DNA from 2 places in the Azoarcus olearius genome. Region 1 is predicted to be linked to the other one. Evidence: predicted binding sites of a transcription regulator. Region 1 holds the regulator's gene; the other holds the start of a gene.

The links. The regulator FliA, encoded in region 1, starts transcription of late flagellar genes. The targets are predictions, from matches to a motif close to CTAAAGTTNNNNNNNNNNNNGCCGNTA.
Positions count from the first base shown of each region.
Region 2: a site for FliA is predicted at 4,739-4,765, ahead of dqs_RS13255 (flagellinolysin). Genes of this name have one in related genera too.

Region 1 is NZ_CP016210.1:1,272,692-1,280,045, forward strand. It holds gene flhF (flagellar biosynthesis protein FlhF) at 1-408, shown strand, start outside; gene dqs_RS05990 (MinD/ParA family ATP-binding protein) at 411-1,193, shown strand; gene dqs_RS05995 (RNA polymerase sigma factor FliA) at 1,318-2,088, shown strand; gene dqs_RS06000 (flagellar motor protein) at 2,156-2,896, shown strand; gene dqs_RS06005 (methyl-accepting chemotaxis protein) at 2,953-4,575, opposite strand; gene motD (flagellar motor protein MotD) at 4,797-5,636, shown strand; gene dqs_RS06015 (bacteriohemerythrin) at 5,744-6,226, shown strand; gene parC (DNA topoisomerase IV subunit A) at 6,347-7,354, opposite strand, start outside.
Region 2 is NZ_CP016210.1:2,894,410-2,901,763, reverse strand. It holds gene dqs_RS13270 (Gfo/Idh/MocA family oxidoreductase) at 1-545, shown strand, start outside; gene dqs_RS13265 (aldo/keto reductase) at 967-1,962, shown strand; gene dqs_RS13260 (AEC family transporter) at 2,063-3,016, shown strand; gene dqs_RS13255 (flagellinolysin) at 3,013-4,695, opposite strand; gene dqs_RS13250 (hypothetical protein) at 4,832-5,254, opposite strand; gene dqs_RS13245 (glutamine amidotransferase) at 5,434-6,138, shown strand; gene dqs_RS13240 (MBL fold metallo-hydrolase) at 6,141-7,016, opposite strand; gene dqs_RS13235 (NAD(P)/FAD-dependent oxidoreductase) at 7,176-7,354, opposite strand, start outside.

The DNA of each region.
Region 1 (7,354 bases):
GTGCTGATCGACACCATGGGCGTCAGCCAGCGTGACCGCATGGTGGCCGAGCAGGCCGCGATGCTCACCGGCGCCGGCGAAGTGCGCCGCCTGCTGCTGCTCAACGCCACCTGCCGTGGCGACACGCTCGACGACGTGGTGCGCGCCTACGCCGGGCCTGACCTCGCCGGTGTGATCTTCTCCAAGGTGGATGAGGCGGCCTCGCTCGCGCCGGCGATCGACGTCGCGGTGCGCCGCAAGCTCGACCTGCTCTACGTCACCAACGGCCAGCGCGTGCCCGAAGACCTCCACCTGCCCAACCGCGCCTACCTGCTGCACCGCGCGCTGCGCGAGCAATCGGCCGAATCGCCGTGGCGCATGAATGGCGACGAAGCCGGCCTGATGCTCGCCGCCGGTTCGGGAGCCTGATCATGATTCCCGCCCGCGAAGACCAGGCGGCCGGGCTGCGCCGGCTGTTCCGCCGCGCGCCGCCCACCGTGGTGGCGCTGTATGCCGCCGGCCGTCAGCGCAGCTACAACGCGGTACGGGCCGCGCACCGCATCGCCGGCCAGGCCGAACGCGTGTTGCTGCTCGACGAGGCCACCGGTGAAGATTCGCTGGCAGATGCGCTCGGCCTGCCGCCGGGCGGCGATCTGCTGCAGATGCTGGATGGCCGCATGACGCTTGCCGACCTGCTGCAGCCGGTGCCTGGATTGATGGGCCGGGTGCCCGCGGCGGCAGCCGCGCTGGCGCTGCCGCTGCTCGACGACGCGCGCCGAGCCTGTCTGGTGGAAGCGGTGCGGGTGTTGCACCGCCACGCCGGCATCGTGCTGATCCACGCTGCTTCGGCGGCCGACCCTTCGCCCTTCGTCCACGCCGCGCCGCGGCGCCTGCTGGTGGCCGAGGTCAGCGCGAGCGGTGCGACCGAGGCCTACCAGGCGATCAAGCAACTGGCGGCGGCCGGGGCGGGTTCCTTGCACGTTGCCGTGTGCCGCGCGCGCAGCCGCACCGAGGCCGGCGCGTTCTTCGGCAGCCTGGAAAAGCTGGTGCGCCGCCACGTCGGCGTGCCGCTGGCCTTCGTCGGTGAAGTCGAGCGCGACGACATCGCCGCCGGCCTGCAGGCGCCGGTGGCGGAGTCCTCGCCGCGCGAGGCGGAAGCGGCTTTCCTGCGCCGCCTCGGCGCGCTCGCGGTGCCGCGTAGCCCGGGAGCATGAGAACATGCATCCATACACTTATCCGGCTGGAAATGGGGGCGGGGCTGCGGGAAAATGGCCTCCCCGCAATAGCGACGACGGCGAGCCCGAGCGGCCCCGGCGCAAGAAGATACAGGCGACCTGGATGTACGACGCAGAGGGCAATCTCGACAAGGATCACCTCGTTGTAGCCTACGCCCCGCTGGTCAAGCGCATCGCTTTCCAGTTGATGGCGAAGCTGCCGGCGAGCGTGGAGGTCGAGGATCTGATCCAGAACGGCATGATGGGCCTGCTCGACGCCATCGGCCGCTACGAGGAAGGGCTGGGCGCCCAGTTCGAAACCTACGCGGTGCAGCGGGTGCGCGGCGCCATGCTCGACGGCCTGCGCGAGAACGACTGGCTGCCGCGCAGCCTGCGGCGCGACATGCGGCGCATCGAATCGGCCATCCACGTGCTCGAACAGCAGCATGGCCGCCCGCCGAGCGAAACCGAGCTGGCCGAGTCGCTCGGCGTGCCGCTGCCTGAGTACCAGCGCATGCTGCAGGACGCGCGCGGTCACCAGCTGGTGTATTTCGAGGATTTCACCGATGGCGAGGGCGAGGACTTCCTCGACCGCCACCTCGGCGCGCACGAGTCGAACCCGGCCGAGCTGCTGGAGGACGCCGACATGCGCGCGAACCTGATCCGCGCGATCGACGACCTGCCAGAGCGCGAGAAGCTGGTGATGGCGCTGTACTACGAAGAAGAACTGAACCTGCGCGAGATCGGCGAGGTGCTGGGCGTCACGGAGTCGCGCGTGTGCCAGCTCCACAGCCAGGCGGTGGCCCGTCTGCGCGCCCGCGTCATGGGCGCCCGCGCCCCGGTCAGCGGCGGTGCCCGTCGCGGCCGCCCGCCCAAACGGCCGCCGGAGGCCTGAGCCCTTCCACGCCCTGCCGCCCGGCGGTCCGGTCTCTCCGGCCGGGCACCAACCGGACTGAACCCGCATGGACAGCATCAGCCTCGTCGGACTCACCCTCGGTGTCGCCGCGATCCTCATCGGCCAGGCGATGGAGGGCGGCCATATCGCCTCGCTGCTGCAGCCGACCGCCTTCCTGATCGTCATCGGCGGCACCCTCGGCGCGGTGATGCTGCAAAGCCCGCTGCGCGTCTTCAAGGAGGGCATGCGGATGGCGAAGTGGGTGTTCATCACCCCGGCGACGAGCCACGCGCAGTTGATCCAGCAGGTCACAAACTGGAGCCATGTCGCGCGCAAGGAGGGTCTGCTCGCGCTCGAAGCGCAGATCCCGCGCCTGCCCGACCCCTTCATGCGCAAGGGCTTGCAGATGCTGGTCGATGGCGTGGAGCCGGGCCGCCTGCGTGAGGTGCTGGAGGTCGAAATCGGCGCGTGGGAGGCGCAGTTGCGCCAGTGTGCGCGAATCTGGGAAAGCGCCGGCGGCTACGCGCCGACGGTCGGCATCCTGGGCGCGGTGATGGGCCTCATCCATGTGATGGAGAACCTCTCCGACCCCGCCAAGCTCGGCTCCGGCATCGCGGTCGCCTTTGTCGCCACCATCTACGGCGTCGGTTCCGCCAACCTCATCTTCCTGCCGATCGCCAAGAAGCTGCTCGCCCACATCGGCACGCTGGTGGCGCAGCGCGAAATGTTCGTCGACGGCCTCGTCGGCATCGCCAATGGCGACAACCCCCGCATCATCGAAAGCCGCATGCAGGGCTACGTGGTCTGACGCGCCACCTTCGCCCCCTGGGGGCCGCCCCGCGGCAGCAGGGCGGTGCCTTGCACCTATAGCCGGAAGCTGTCGATCGACCCTTTCAGCTCGTCGGCCAGCCGATGCAGCCGGTCCGCGGTGTCCGCCATGCGACCGAGGGCGCCGTGGCTGTCTTCCACCATCTGAGCGATACGCTCCACCTGCTGCGCGATCTGCGTGCTCGCTGCGCTTTGCTCGCGTACCGCCTGGCTGATCTGTTCGACCTCTTCGGCCGCGCGGCTGGACGACTGGCTCGCCGCGCCGACCGCGGCGGAGGTGCCGGCCATGCTGTCGCGGCTGGATTCCAGCGCCTGCAGGCCGTGGTTCAAGGCCTGTTCCAGCGCGTGGGCCTGCTCGCCCAGCGTGGAGGTGATGGCGTCGATCGCGCTCGCGGAATGGCCCGACTTCTCGGCGAGCTTGCGCACCTCGTCCGCCACCACTGCGAAGCCGCGGCCCTGTTCGCCGGCGCGCGCCGCCTCGATCGCGGCGTTCAGCGCGAGCAGGTTGGTCTGGTCGGCGATCTCGCGCACCTGCTGGGTCATCGCGGTGATCTTCTCGGCGTTCTGGATGAAGGCGCGGGCGGTTTCGGTGACTGCGTTCATCACGCTGGTCGATTCATCCACCGAGGCGGCCAGCGCGGCCAGCCGCGCTTCGGCGGCGCGGGCCTCGTCGCGGCCCGAACGCGATAGCGCGCTGACGCGGCCGGCGTTGTCGCTGATCGCCTGGATCGAGGCGGTGACCTCGTCCAGCGTCGCGGCGGTCGAGGCCGCCACATCGGCGGTGCCGGCGGTGGCGTCGGCGACGCCGCGGGTTTCGTGCGCCATGCCGCCCGCGGCGTCATCCACCTGCTGGATCGAGCGTGCCACCTGCTGGATGAGCGCGCCGAGGTCGCGCCGGATGGATTCGGCGCTGGTAGCGATGCGGCCGATCTCGTCGCGCGTGTGGGCGACGATCGGGGCGCTGAAGTCGCCGCGCGCCAGCCGGTGCAGGCTGGCTTCCAGTTCTTCCGCCGGCCGCGTGACCTGCTGCCGCAGCAGCCACAGGAAAATGCCGAACGCGAGCGCGCAGGCCACCGCCATCAGCGCCACGCTGAGCGAGATCGCGCGCTGCGAGCTGCGCTGGATCGCGTCGGTCTGGTTGTCGATATGGCGCACCATCGCTTCGACCAGGCGGTCGAGCAACGCGTCGGAAGCGGCGTCGCTGTCGCGCACGTTCTGTTCAAGGTCGTAGATGTTGAAATCGACCTTGTAGTCGTTCAGGGCCTGCTGGTAGTGCGCGCCGAGCGCAAGGTGTTCGGCGCTGAACTGTTCGGCGAGCTGGCGTACTTCCGCGGCGTCCACGCCCTTGAGCGCGGCGACCTTGCCCTCCACCTGCTGTTCCAGCGTGCGGAAGGTTTTCCAGTGCGCTTCCTGCGCACCGGCGTCGGTGATCCGCAGCAGGGTGTTTTTCCACGCCAGCAACTGGTCGTAGTAATCCACCTTGCTCTCGAGCGTGGTGGCGCGCAGTTGCTGAAGCTCCGCCAGCCGGCCGCTCGTGAGGTCGTCGATGCTGCGGTATTGCAGGAAAAGGCCCACACCGGCTGCGAGCAGCACAAGCGCGGTGCCGCCACCGCAGATCAGCAGCAGCTTGTTGCGCACGCTGTTGAAGATGAAGTCCATGATGAATCCAGTCGGGGTGCGTGGTCTGCACTGTAACGACAGAGCGGACGCGGCCTTTAGAGGGAAAACCCCTAGCGGCGCGCGCCGGCGCCGCTAAAGGATGGCGCGCTTTTTCCGTAGAATGCCCCAACTGAACCCGCACGCCGCCTGGCCGCCACCCGCACCCGCGAGGCGGTCGCCCCGTCCGACCGCCGGGCGGGGACGCGGCCCCGGAGCCCCCGATGCCACGCCGCCGCAAACTTGAAGACGAGCACGAGAATCACGAGCGCTGGCTCGTGTCCTATGCCGACTTCATCACGCTGCTGTTCGCCTTCTTCGTCGTCATGTATTCGCTGTCGTCGATCAATGAGGGTAAGTACCGGGTGTTGTCCGATTCCCTGGTGCAGGCCTTTCGCAGCATCAACATCAACGAAAGCGGACAGCAGATCGTGCTGCCGCCGGTCAGCGTGATGTCGCCGGCCGCCCCGGCGCCCGCCGCCTCCACGCGTTCGCCGGAGGAAGAGGCGAAGCGCCAGCAGACCGCGCAGCGGATGCGCAATATGGCCGAGGAGATCCGGCGCGTGCTGGCGCCGCTGACGCAGGACGGGCAGGTCAGCATTTCCGAGGGCGCCTTCGGCATCGCGGTGGAAATCAACGCCAGCGTCCTGTTCGCCCCGGGCGAGGCCACGCTCGGTGCGCCCGCGGTGTCCGCGCTGCGGGCGGTCGCGCAGGTGCTGGCGGGAGCGGAGTTTCCGATCACTATCGAAGGTCATACCGACAACATTCCGATCAGCAATCTGCGCTTCCCGTCCAACTGGGAGCTGTCGGCGGTGCGTGCGTCGTCGGTGGTGCGGCTTTTCATCGAGTCCGGCGTGCGCGCCGAACGACTCACCGCCGCGGGTTACGCGGACCAGCGCCCGGTGGCCGGCAACGACACCGACGCGGGACGGGCGCGCAACCGCCGGGTCACGATCATGATCGAATCGCGGGTGGGCGAAATGGCGCCGGCCGCGCCCGGACGGATCGGCGCGGACGACCCCATCCGTTCCATCCTGCCCGACCAGGCGCCGCCCTCGCAGTAGGTCTTCCGGCATAGGGCGGACAACGCCGTTGACCGTGGTCAAGATCGCGCTGCGCGGCGGGTTACATACTCGCGCCATCGCAAAGACAACGGATGGTGGGGAAGCGCATGGCCGAACTGTTCGAATGGAACGACGACTACAACGTGGGCGTCGCCGACATCGACGAGCAACATCTTGAACTCGTCGCCCTGATCAACCAGTTGCACGACGCCATCCGCAGCCACAAGGCGTCCAAGCAGGTGCGGCGCACGCTCGACGAACTGGCGGAATACACCCGCACCCATTTCGCCATCGAAGAACGCCTGATGCGCGAATCGAACTATCCCGACTACGAGTCGCACCGCAGCTACCACGAGGCGCTGATCGACCAGATCCGCGCGCTGCAGGCCAAGCTCGATGGCGGCGAGGCGTCGATCACCTTCGAACTGCTGCACTTCCTGCGGACTTGGCTGATCCGCCATATCTGCGATGTCGACAAGCAGTTCGGCGCCTACTTCATCGCCCACGGTTCGCGGCCGGAGTGGATGGTGGAAGCGCATGCGGCGATGACGAGCCGGCGCTGGTGGCAGTTCTGGAAGGCGCGGGCCTGAACTCCAAGGCGAGGCAACGAGCTTGGCCTGAACGCCGCCAGGGCGGCAAGAAAAAACGGCGCGGGATGTTCTCCGCGCCGTTTTGTTATTGAAGCGGCGATCCGGCCGTTCTGGCCGCGCTCAGCGCATCCGTTCCGGCTTCACCTTCGGCGTCAGCGGCGCGCCCTTGCGCGCGCGGCGATGGCGCAGGCCCTCGCGCTGGGCGGGCTTCAGTTCCACCGTGGTGGTCTTGCCGCCGCGGCCGGCGCCCTCGATCGTCAGCACCGCGTCGTCCGCCGGCACCGCCACCGCCGACAGCGCCTCGCCCTCGTCCAGCGCCATCACGATGACGCCGCGGCCGCCGCTCTGGGTCTTCATCTCGGCACGCGGGAAGACCAGGATGCGGCCGTTCTCCGAGGCGGCGGCGATCCATTCGCCGAACACCTTGGCCGGCGCCAGCACCTTCTCGCCTTTCTCCAGCGCCATGAAGGCCTTGCCGGCGCGCTGGCGGCTGGTGGCGTCGGCCACCGAGCACAGGAAGCCGTAGCCGCCCGAATTGGCGAAGAACCAGTTGGTGGCGGGTTCGTCGCTGACCACCTGGGCCGGCTTGCCGCCGTCCTGGAATTCCACCAGCGTCGCGAGCGGAACGCCGTCGCCGCGCCCGCCCGGCAGGTCGGACACCTTGACGGTGTAGGCGCGGCCGTGGGTGTCGATCACGATCAGCGGCCAGGTGGTGCGCGTTTCCAGCAGCGCGAAGGCGAAGTCGCCGGCCTTGTAGCTGATCGCCGCCGCATCCAGGCCGTGGCCCTGGCGCGAGCGGATCCAGCCGTTCTTGGACAGGATCACGGTGACCGGCTCGTCGGCGACGCTGATCTCGGCGCTGGCGATCGGCGCCACGGTCTCGATCAGCGTGCGGCGGTCGTCGCCGTACTTCTTGGTGTCCTCGCCGATCTCCTTGAGGATCAGCCGCGTCATCGCGCTGCGGTTGTCCAGCACGTGCTGCAGGCCTTCGCGCTCTTCCTTCAGCTCGTTCAGTTCCTTCTCGATCTTGAAGCCTTCGAGGCGGGCGAGCTGGCGCAGGCGGATTTCGAGGATGTCCTCGGCCTGCACGTCGGACAGCCCGAAGGCCGCGATCAGCGCCGGCTTGGG
Region 2 (7,354 bases), 1.6 Mb from region 1:
TCGAAGCCGGCGAGTTCAACGTCCAGCAGATGGACGTGCAGACCTACTTCTTCCGCCGCACCAACATGAACGCGCTCGGCCAGCCGCGCAGCTGGACCGACCACCTGCTGTGGCACCACGCCGCCCACACCGTGGACCTGTTCGCCTACCAGGCCGGCAGCCCGATCGTGAAGGCCAACGCCATCCAGGGCCCCATCCATCCGACCCTGGGCATCGCGATGGACATGAGCATCCAGCTGAAGGCCGCCAACGGCGCGATCTGCACGCTGAGCCTGTCCTTCAACAACGACGGCCCCCTCGGCACCTTCTTCCGCTACATCGGCGACACCGGCACCTACATCGCGCGCTACGACGATCTGGTGAACGGCAAGGAAGAGAAGATCGACGTCAGCAAGGTCGACGTCTCGATGAACGGCATCGAACTGCAGGACCGCGAATTCTTCGCCGCCATCCGCGAAGGCCGCGAGCCGAACTCCAGCGTGGCCTCGGTGTTCGCCTGCTACAAGGTGCTGCACGATCTGGAACAGCAGCTCAACGCGGGTTGAGCCGCTGCGGACGACGCCGCCCTCCCTCCTCTCGGGGCGGCGTCGTCTTTCCTTTTTTGTGGGAAGGGTCGCGGGCTGGAGTCGTTGCTTCTGGCCCTTCACGGGGTGCGGCAGGGGTTTCGGCAAGCACTTCGTGCCGTCGACCGAACGGACGGTGGCTCTTGGCACCGGCTCCCGGGCTGGCCGGACCTGCTCCCTCCCCTTCAAGGGGAGGGCTGGGGTGGGGATGGGGTTAGCGCGACACTAAAGGCAGTTTGGCGCTCAACCCAACCCCATCCCCATCCTATCCTTCCCCTTGAAGGGGAAGGGACCTTCTAACTGACGTGGTTGTAATGTGGATTGCATGCGGGGGCCAAGGCTCAGCAGCGATAGCCTCTGCGGCACATTGATTGTTGTTCGAATGTCCATAACAGGAGCCCCCATGCACCACCGCACTCTCGGCCCCTTCCAGGTCGGCGCCATCGGCCTGGGCTGCATGAATCTCTCGCACGCCTATGGCGTCCCGCCGTCACCCGAGCAGGCGGAGGCGGTGTTGCTGCGGGCGCTCGATCTTGGCGTCACCCATTTCGATACCGCCGCGCTGTACGGCTTCGGCGCCAACGAAACCCTCGTCGGCCGCGTGCTCTCCCCGTATCGCTCGCGCTTCACGCTGGCGAGCAAGTGCGGCATGACTGGCGTGGATGGCAAGCGCGTCATCGACGGCCGCCCCGAAACCCTCAAGCGCACCTGCGAAGAGGCGCTCGCCCGCCTGCACACCGACGTCATCGACCTCTACTATCTGCACCGCTGGGACAAGCAGGTGCCGGTGGAGGACAGCGTGGGCGCGCTCGCCGACCTGGTGCGCGAAGGCAAGATCCGCGCGATCGGCCTCTCGGAAGTGTCCGCCGACACCCTGCGCCGCGCCCACGCGGTGCACCCGATTGCCGCGCTGCAGACCGAATATTCGCTGTGGACCCGTAACGCCGAGATCGCGGCGCTCGATGCCTGCCGCGAACTGGGGGTGAGCTTCGTTGCCTTCAGCCCGGTGGGGCGCGGCTTCCTGGCCGCGGCGCTGTCGTCGCCGGCCGACGTCGCCGCGTTCGACGCCAAGGACATCCGCCGCGCGATGCCGCGCTTCCAGGGCGACAACTTCATCGCCAACCTGCGCCTGCTCGAGGGCTACAAGGCGCTGGCGGCGGAAGCCGGCTGCACACCGGCGCAGCTCGCGCTGGCATGGCTGCTGGCCAAGGGCGGGCACATCCTGCCGATCCCGGGTACCACCCGCATCGCCCACCTGGAAGAGAACCTCGCCGCCGCCGAAGTCCGCCTGAGCGCCGGGCTGATCGAGCAGGTGGAGGCGCTGATCAACCAGGCCACCGTTGCCGGCCCGCGCTACAACGCTGCGACGCAGACCGAGATCGACACCGAGGAATTCTGATTTCCTTCCGCGCGGCGGCGCTGCGCACTGCGCAGGCCGCCGCTTCCGGGCCGCGCCGCGCCTTCGGGCGGGGCGCGGCCTGTTTTTCGAGGAGCGTGTCGTGCTCGACATCCTGGCCATCACCGGGCCGATCTTCATCGTCATCGCAATCGGCTTTGCCGCGGTGCGCAGCGGGCTGTTCGCCAAGGCGGATACGCGCGCGCTCGGCGCCTTCGTCATCAACATCGCGCTGCCGGCGGTGCTGTTCAAGGCGCTGTCGCAGCGCAGCTTCGGCGAGGTGATGAACCCGACCCATCTCGCCGCCTACGCCATCGGATCGCTCGCCGCCTTCGGCGTTGGCGTGATGGTGATGCGGGTGCTGCGCCGCCAGCCCATGCCCAAGGCCGCCATCGTCGGCATGGGAATGGCGATGTCCAACAGCGCCTTCATCGGCTTTCCGGTGGCGCTGCAGCTTTTCGGCCAGGTGGCGGCGGTGGGGCTTGCGCTGGCGCTGATCGTCGAGAACCTGATCCTGCTGCCACTGGTGATCGCGCTGGCGGAAAGCAGCGGCGACAACGGTGCCAAGCTCGGCCGGGTGGTGGCGCAGACCTTCGCGCGGCTGCTGAAGAACCCGATCGTGCTCGCCATCCTCGCCGGCTTCGGTGCCTCCCTCCTCGGGCTGCGCCCGCCGCTGATGCTGGCGAAGGCGATCGACATGCTGGCGCTGGCGTCGGCGCCGGTGGCCCTGTTCGTGATCGGCGGCGCGCTGGTCGGCCAGAAGGTGGGCGGCATGGTGGCCGACCTCGGCCTGATCGCCGCCGGCAAGCTGGTACTGCATCCGCTGGCGGTGCTGACAATGTTCTGGCTGCTGCCGCCGGTCGATCCGGTGCTGCAGATGGCCGGGGTGCTGTTCGCCAGCGCGCCGATGGCGACGGTCTATCCGATCATCGGCCAGAAGTACGGCCAGGATGGGATGTGCTCGGCGGCGCTGGTGGTGACCACGGTTGCCTCCTTCGTCACCCTCAGCGTGGTGGTGGGCGTGCTGCGGGCAGGCGCGCCGATAGCGGCGGGTTAGCCGAGCAGTTGCAGCGCGAGCTGCGGGATGGCGTTGGCCTGGGTGGTCATCGCAATGCCCGCGTTCTGCAGGATGGTCTGCCGGGTGAGGTTGGCGGTTTCGGCGGCGAAGTCGGTGTCGCGGATGCGCGAGCGCGAGGCGCTGGCGTTCTCGGCCGCGTTTTCGAGCCGCGAGATGGTGGATTCCATGCGCGACTGCAGTGCGCCGACGCGCGCGCGCTGCCGGTTCACATAGTCGAGTGCGCGGTCCACCGCGCGGATCGCGCTCTGCGGGCTGGTGGTGAGGTCGGTGCCGGCGAGACCGAGCGCGCCGATGTTCATCGCTCCGATCATCGCGGTGATGTCCTCGCCGCCCTTGGCACCCACCTGGAAGATGAACTCGTTCTGGCCGGCACCGCCGCCGATTTCCGGCATTTTCAGGTTGAAGCCGAAGAAGCTGCCGCTGTCGGCGACGATGCTGGCCGCGGTGTAGGTGTTGCCGCCATTGGCGTCTGCACCGCCGATTGCGCCGGTATCGCTGTTCGACAGATCGACGCCGAAGGCGGACTTGAGCGAGGCGCTGACACTGGCCTGGCTGGTGGTGTCGATGCTGGCGAAGGCGGAATTCACCGCCGCCTTGAAGGCGGCTTCGTTGGCATAGGTGCCGCCGCTGGCGCTGTTGATCGCCTGGTCCAGCGTGTCGCCGGCCGCGAGCCGCGCCATCACCGCCTTCACGCCCATGCCGCGGTCCATGAAACGCATCGCCAGGTAGCCGGCGGAATAGCCGGGCGAACCGGAGACGTCGTCCGCGGCGAAGGCGCCCGACACCGCAGTCAGGTTGGCGGCGTAGGTGCCGCCGCCGAGCAGGTCGCCGGCCACGCGTTCGTCCGCGCCGTGGATGTATTCCGCCGCGCCTTCCTTGAACCAGCTCGGCAGCGAGCTGAAGTTCATCGTGCGGCCCATCACCGCGTGCACCATCTCGTGCGTGATGATGCGGTCGTTGTACATCGGCGCCGAGCCGCCGTTGGGCGGATTGGCCGGCACGAAATCCGCCATGTCGATGTTGAGCGTGAGGTTGAGCGAGCGGCCCTGGCCATCCACGCCCACGTAGCTCACCGAGGCGAGCACGCCGCCGGCGGCATCCTCGTACAGGTTCACGTCCATGTCGGCGCCGTCGCCCTGCAGGCCGTAGAAGTCGCGGATGCGTTCGGTCGCGGCGCCGGCCCAGTCCTGCAGGCTGTCGAGCACCGCACGCTTGTCGGGGTCGCCGCCGATGGAGCTGCGGCCCTGCGAGAACAGCTTCTGGCCGTTGAATTGGGTATGGGTGCCGATCTGGTCCACGCCCTGCAGCAGCTGGTTGACCTCCTGCTGCAGCGCCGCCTTGTCGCTGGCGGAGTTGGTGGCGTTGGCCGCCTGCACGGCGAGTTCGCGCACTCGCTGCAGCGCGTCCGACACGCTGCCCATCGCGCCTTCGGCGGTCATCAGCAGCGAGATGCTGTCGTTGGCGTTGCGCCGCGCCTGGTTCAGACCCTTGATCTGCGCGGTCATGCGCTCGCTGATCGCCAGCCCCGCGGCGTCATCCTTGGCGGAATTGATGCGCAGGCCGGACGACAGCCGCTGCAGGCTGGTCGCCAGCCCTTGCGAGGACTGGGTCAACTGGCGCTGCGAGAACAACGTGGCGGTGTTGGTCTGGATTCGCATCGAAGGCGGGGAAACTCGGCTCGCATGATTGCGTCGAGCCTCATATCGGCCGCCCTCGGCGAATATTTAGCACTTCGGTTACAACTCCGCGGGCCGCCCGGTGCCCGCCCACGCGCTGGCGCGTGTGCTGCGCGGGTTACTCCCGCAGCCCGGTTTCCAGGTCGCCCGCGCGGCGTTCGCGCAGGCGCCATTCCTCGGCGAGCCGGACGATGCTGCTGCGTAGCGCCGCACCCATGCCGGTGTCCGCGCTGTGGCTCAGCGCCTCCAGGCTGCGCGCGATCTGGCGGGCGTCGCTGTGGGAGGGCGCGATCGCCTGACGCGACAGCAGGCCGAGCAGGTCGGCGAGCGCCGGCTGGTGCTCGATGTTGCCGCCGCCGCAGGCCGCGGTGCGGCCGGCGTTGTCGAGCAGCGCGCCCAGGCGTGCCAGCGCGCGGCGGCCGTTGTCAGCGGAGCGCGCGCTGCCGGTGGCGAGATGATGGGCGATGCTCGCGCGCAGTTCGTCGATCAGCGGGTCGAGTTCGCGGGGCGAAGGCGGGGCGTCATCGGTGGCGGTGGACATGCGGACATCCTGCGTAAAACGGGGGGGATGAGGCAGTTTCGGCGACAAGTCGACGCGCGGTCAATGCCCCGCCGGCAAGTCTGGTGGCATGATCGGGACAGCGCCGGCGCGCGGGCAATCCAACCCGCGGTGCACTTGCCGCCGGCATCGCACTTCCCTCGCTTGCGGAGAATCGCGTCATGAAGAAATGCATCGCGTTGCGCCACGTCGCCTTCGAAGACCTCGGCGTGTTCGAACCGGTCCTGCATCAGGCCGGCTACCACATCGACTATCGCCAGGCGGGCATCGACCGCATCGGCGCGGCCGAAGCCGCTGAAGCCGACCTGCTGGTCATCCTCGGCGGCCCGATCGGGGTCTATGAGACCGAGGCCTATCCCTTCGTCGCCGACGAGATCGAACTCGCCCGCGCCCGGCTGGCAAGCGGCAAGCCGCTGCTCGGCATCTGCCTCGGCGCCCAGCTGATCGCCGCCGCTGCCGGCGCGCGGGTGTATCCCGGTCCGGCCAAGGAGATCGGCTGGAGCGCGCTGACGCTGAGCGCGGCGGGGCGCGACTCGGTGCTGGCTCCACTCGGCGCACCCGGCGTGGCGGTGCTGCACTGGCACGGCGACACCTTCGATCTGCCCGAAGGTGCCACGCTGCTGGCCTCCACGCCGCTCACGCCGCACCAGGCCTTCCAGCTTGGCGAGGCAGTGCTGGCCTTGCAGTTCCATCCCGAGGCCGACCCTGCCGGCATCGAGCGCTGGCTGATCGGCCACGCCTGCGAACTTGCCCACGCCCGGGTTTCGCTGGCCGCGCTGCGGGCCGACACCGAACGCTACGGCGCGGCCTGCGCCACCGCCGCGGGCACCTTGCTGCGCGACTGGCTCGTGCGTGCCGCCGGCTGAGCCTACAGCAGGTTCAGCGGCAGCTTGAGGTAGCGCACGCCGTTGTCCTCCGGCGGCGGCAGGTGGCCGGCGCGCACGTTCACCTGCACCGCCGGCAGTATCAGCACCGGCATCGCCAGGGTCGCGTCGCGCGCGTTGCGCAGCGCCACGAAGGCGGCCTCGCTGTTGCCGTCTCCCACGTGGATGTTGCCTGCCCGCTGTTCGGCCACGGTGCTGACCCAGGCCGGCGCGCGACCGTCAGGCGGGTAGTCGTGGCACAGGTGCAGCCGGGTGTGCGGCGGCAGCGCCAGCAGCTTCTGGATGGAACGGTACAGCGTGGCCGCATCGCCGCCGGGAAAGTCGCAGCGCGCGGTGCCGTAGTCAGGCATGAACAGGGTGTCGCCGACGAAGACGTCGTCGCCCACGCGGTAGCTGATGCAGGCTGGCGTGTGGCCCGGGGTGTGCATCACCTCCACTTCGAGCTCGCCGATGTGAAAGCGCTCGCCGTCGGCGAACAGGCGGTCGAACTCGCGGCCCTCGGTGCCGAGGTCGTGGGCATTGAAGATGCGCTTGAACACCGCCTGCACCTCGCGGATGTGCTCGCCGATGGCGGTGCGGCCGCCCAGCGCCTGCTGCAGGTAGGGCGCGGCGCTGAGGTGGTCGGCGTGGGCGTGGGTTTCCAGCAGCCACTCCACCGTCAGTCCGGCCGCGCGCACGTGCCCGATCACGCGGTCCGCCTGCGTGTGGCGGGTGCGCCCGGACTTGGGGTCGAAGTCGAGCACGCTGTCGATGATGGCCGCGCGCCGCGTCTGCGGGCAGGCCACCACGTGCGTGACGGTGCAGGTTTCGTCGTCGAAGAAGGACCGGATGTCGGCGGGCTGCGGCGCGGAGGTCGTCATGGTCAGCTGGAATATAAAGAAGTGCTTATATTCTAGCTGCTGATTTCGGACATATCACGTCCGCCGCCGCGTTTCGGCCTCCGGCCTGGAGGGGAACCAACCCGAGGACCGACCGTGGAACCCGATCCTGAAGCAGGGAGCGGCTGGCCGCTCCCTGCTTCAGGCCGCAGCCCCCGCGAGATCGAACGCCGGGTCTGCCGCCTGTGCCGCCGTCAGGCTGTTGCCCTTGTCGAGCAGTTTGCGGCCGAGCATGTGTACCTGTGGCTGGTTGATCGAATCGATCGCCACCAGTTTGCCGGTGCGGAAGTAGAACACCGAGAAGCGCTGGCTTTCGACCT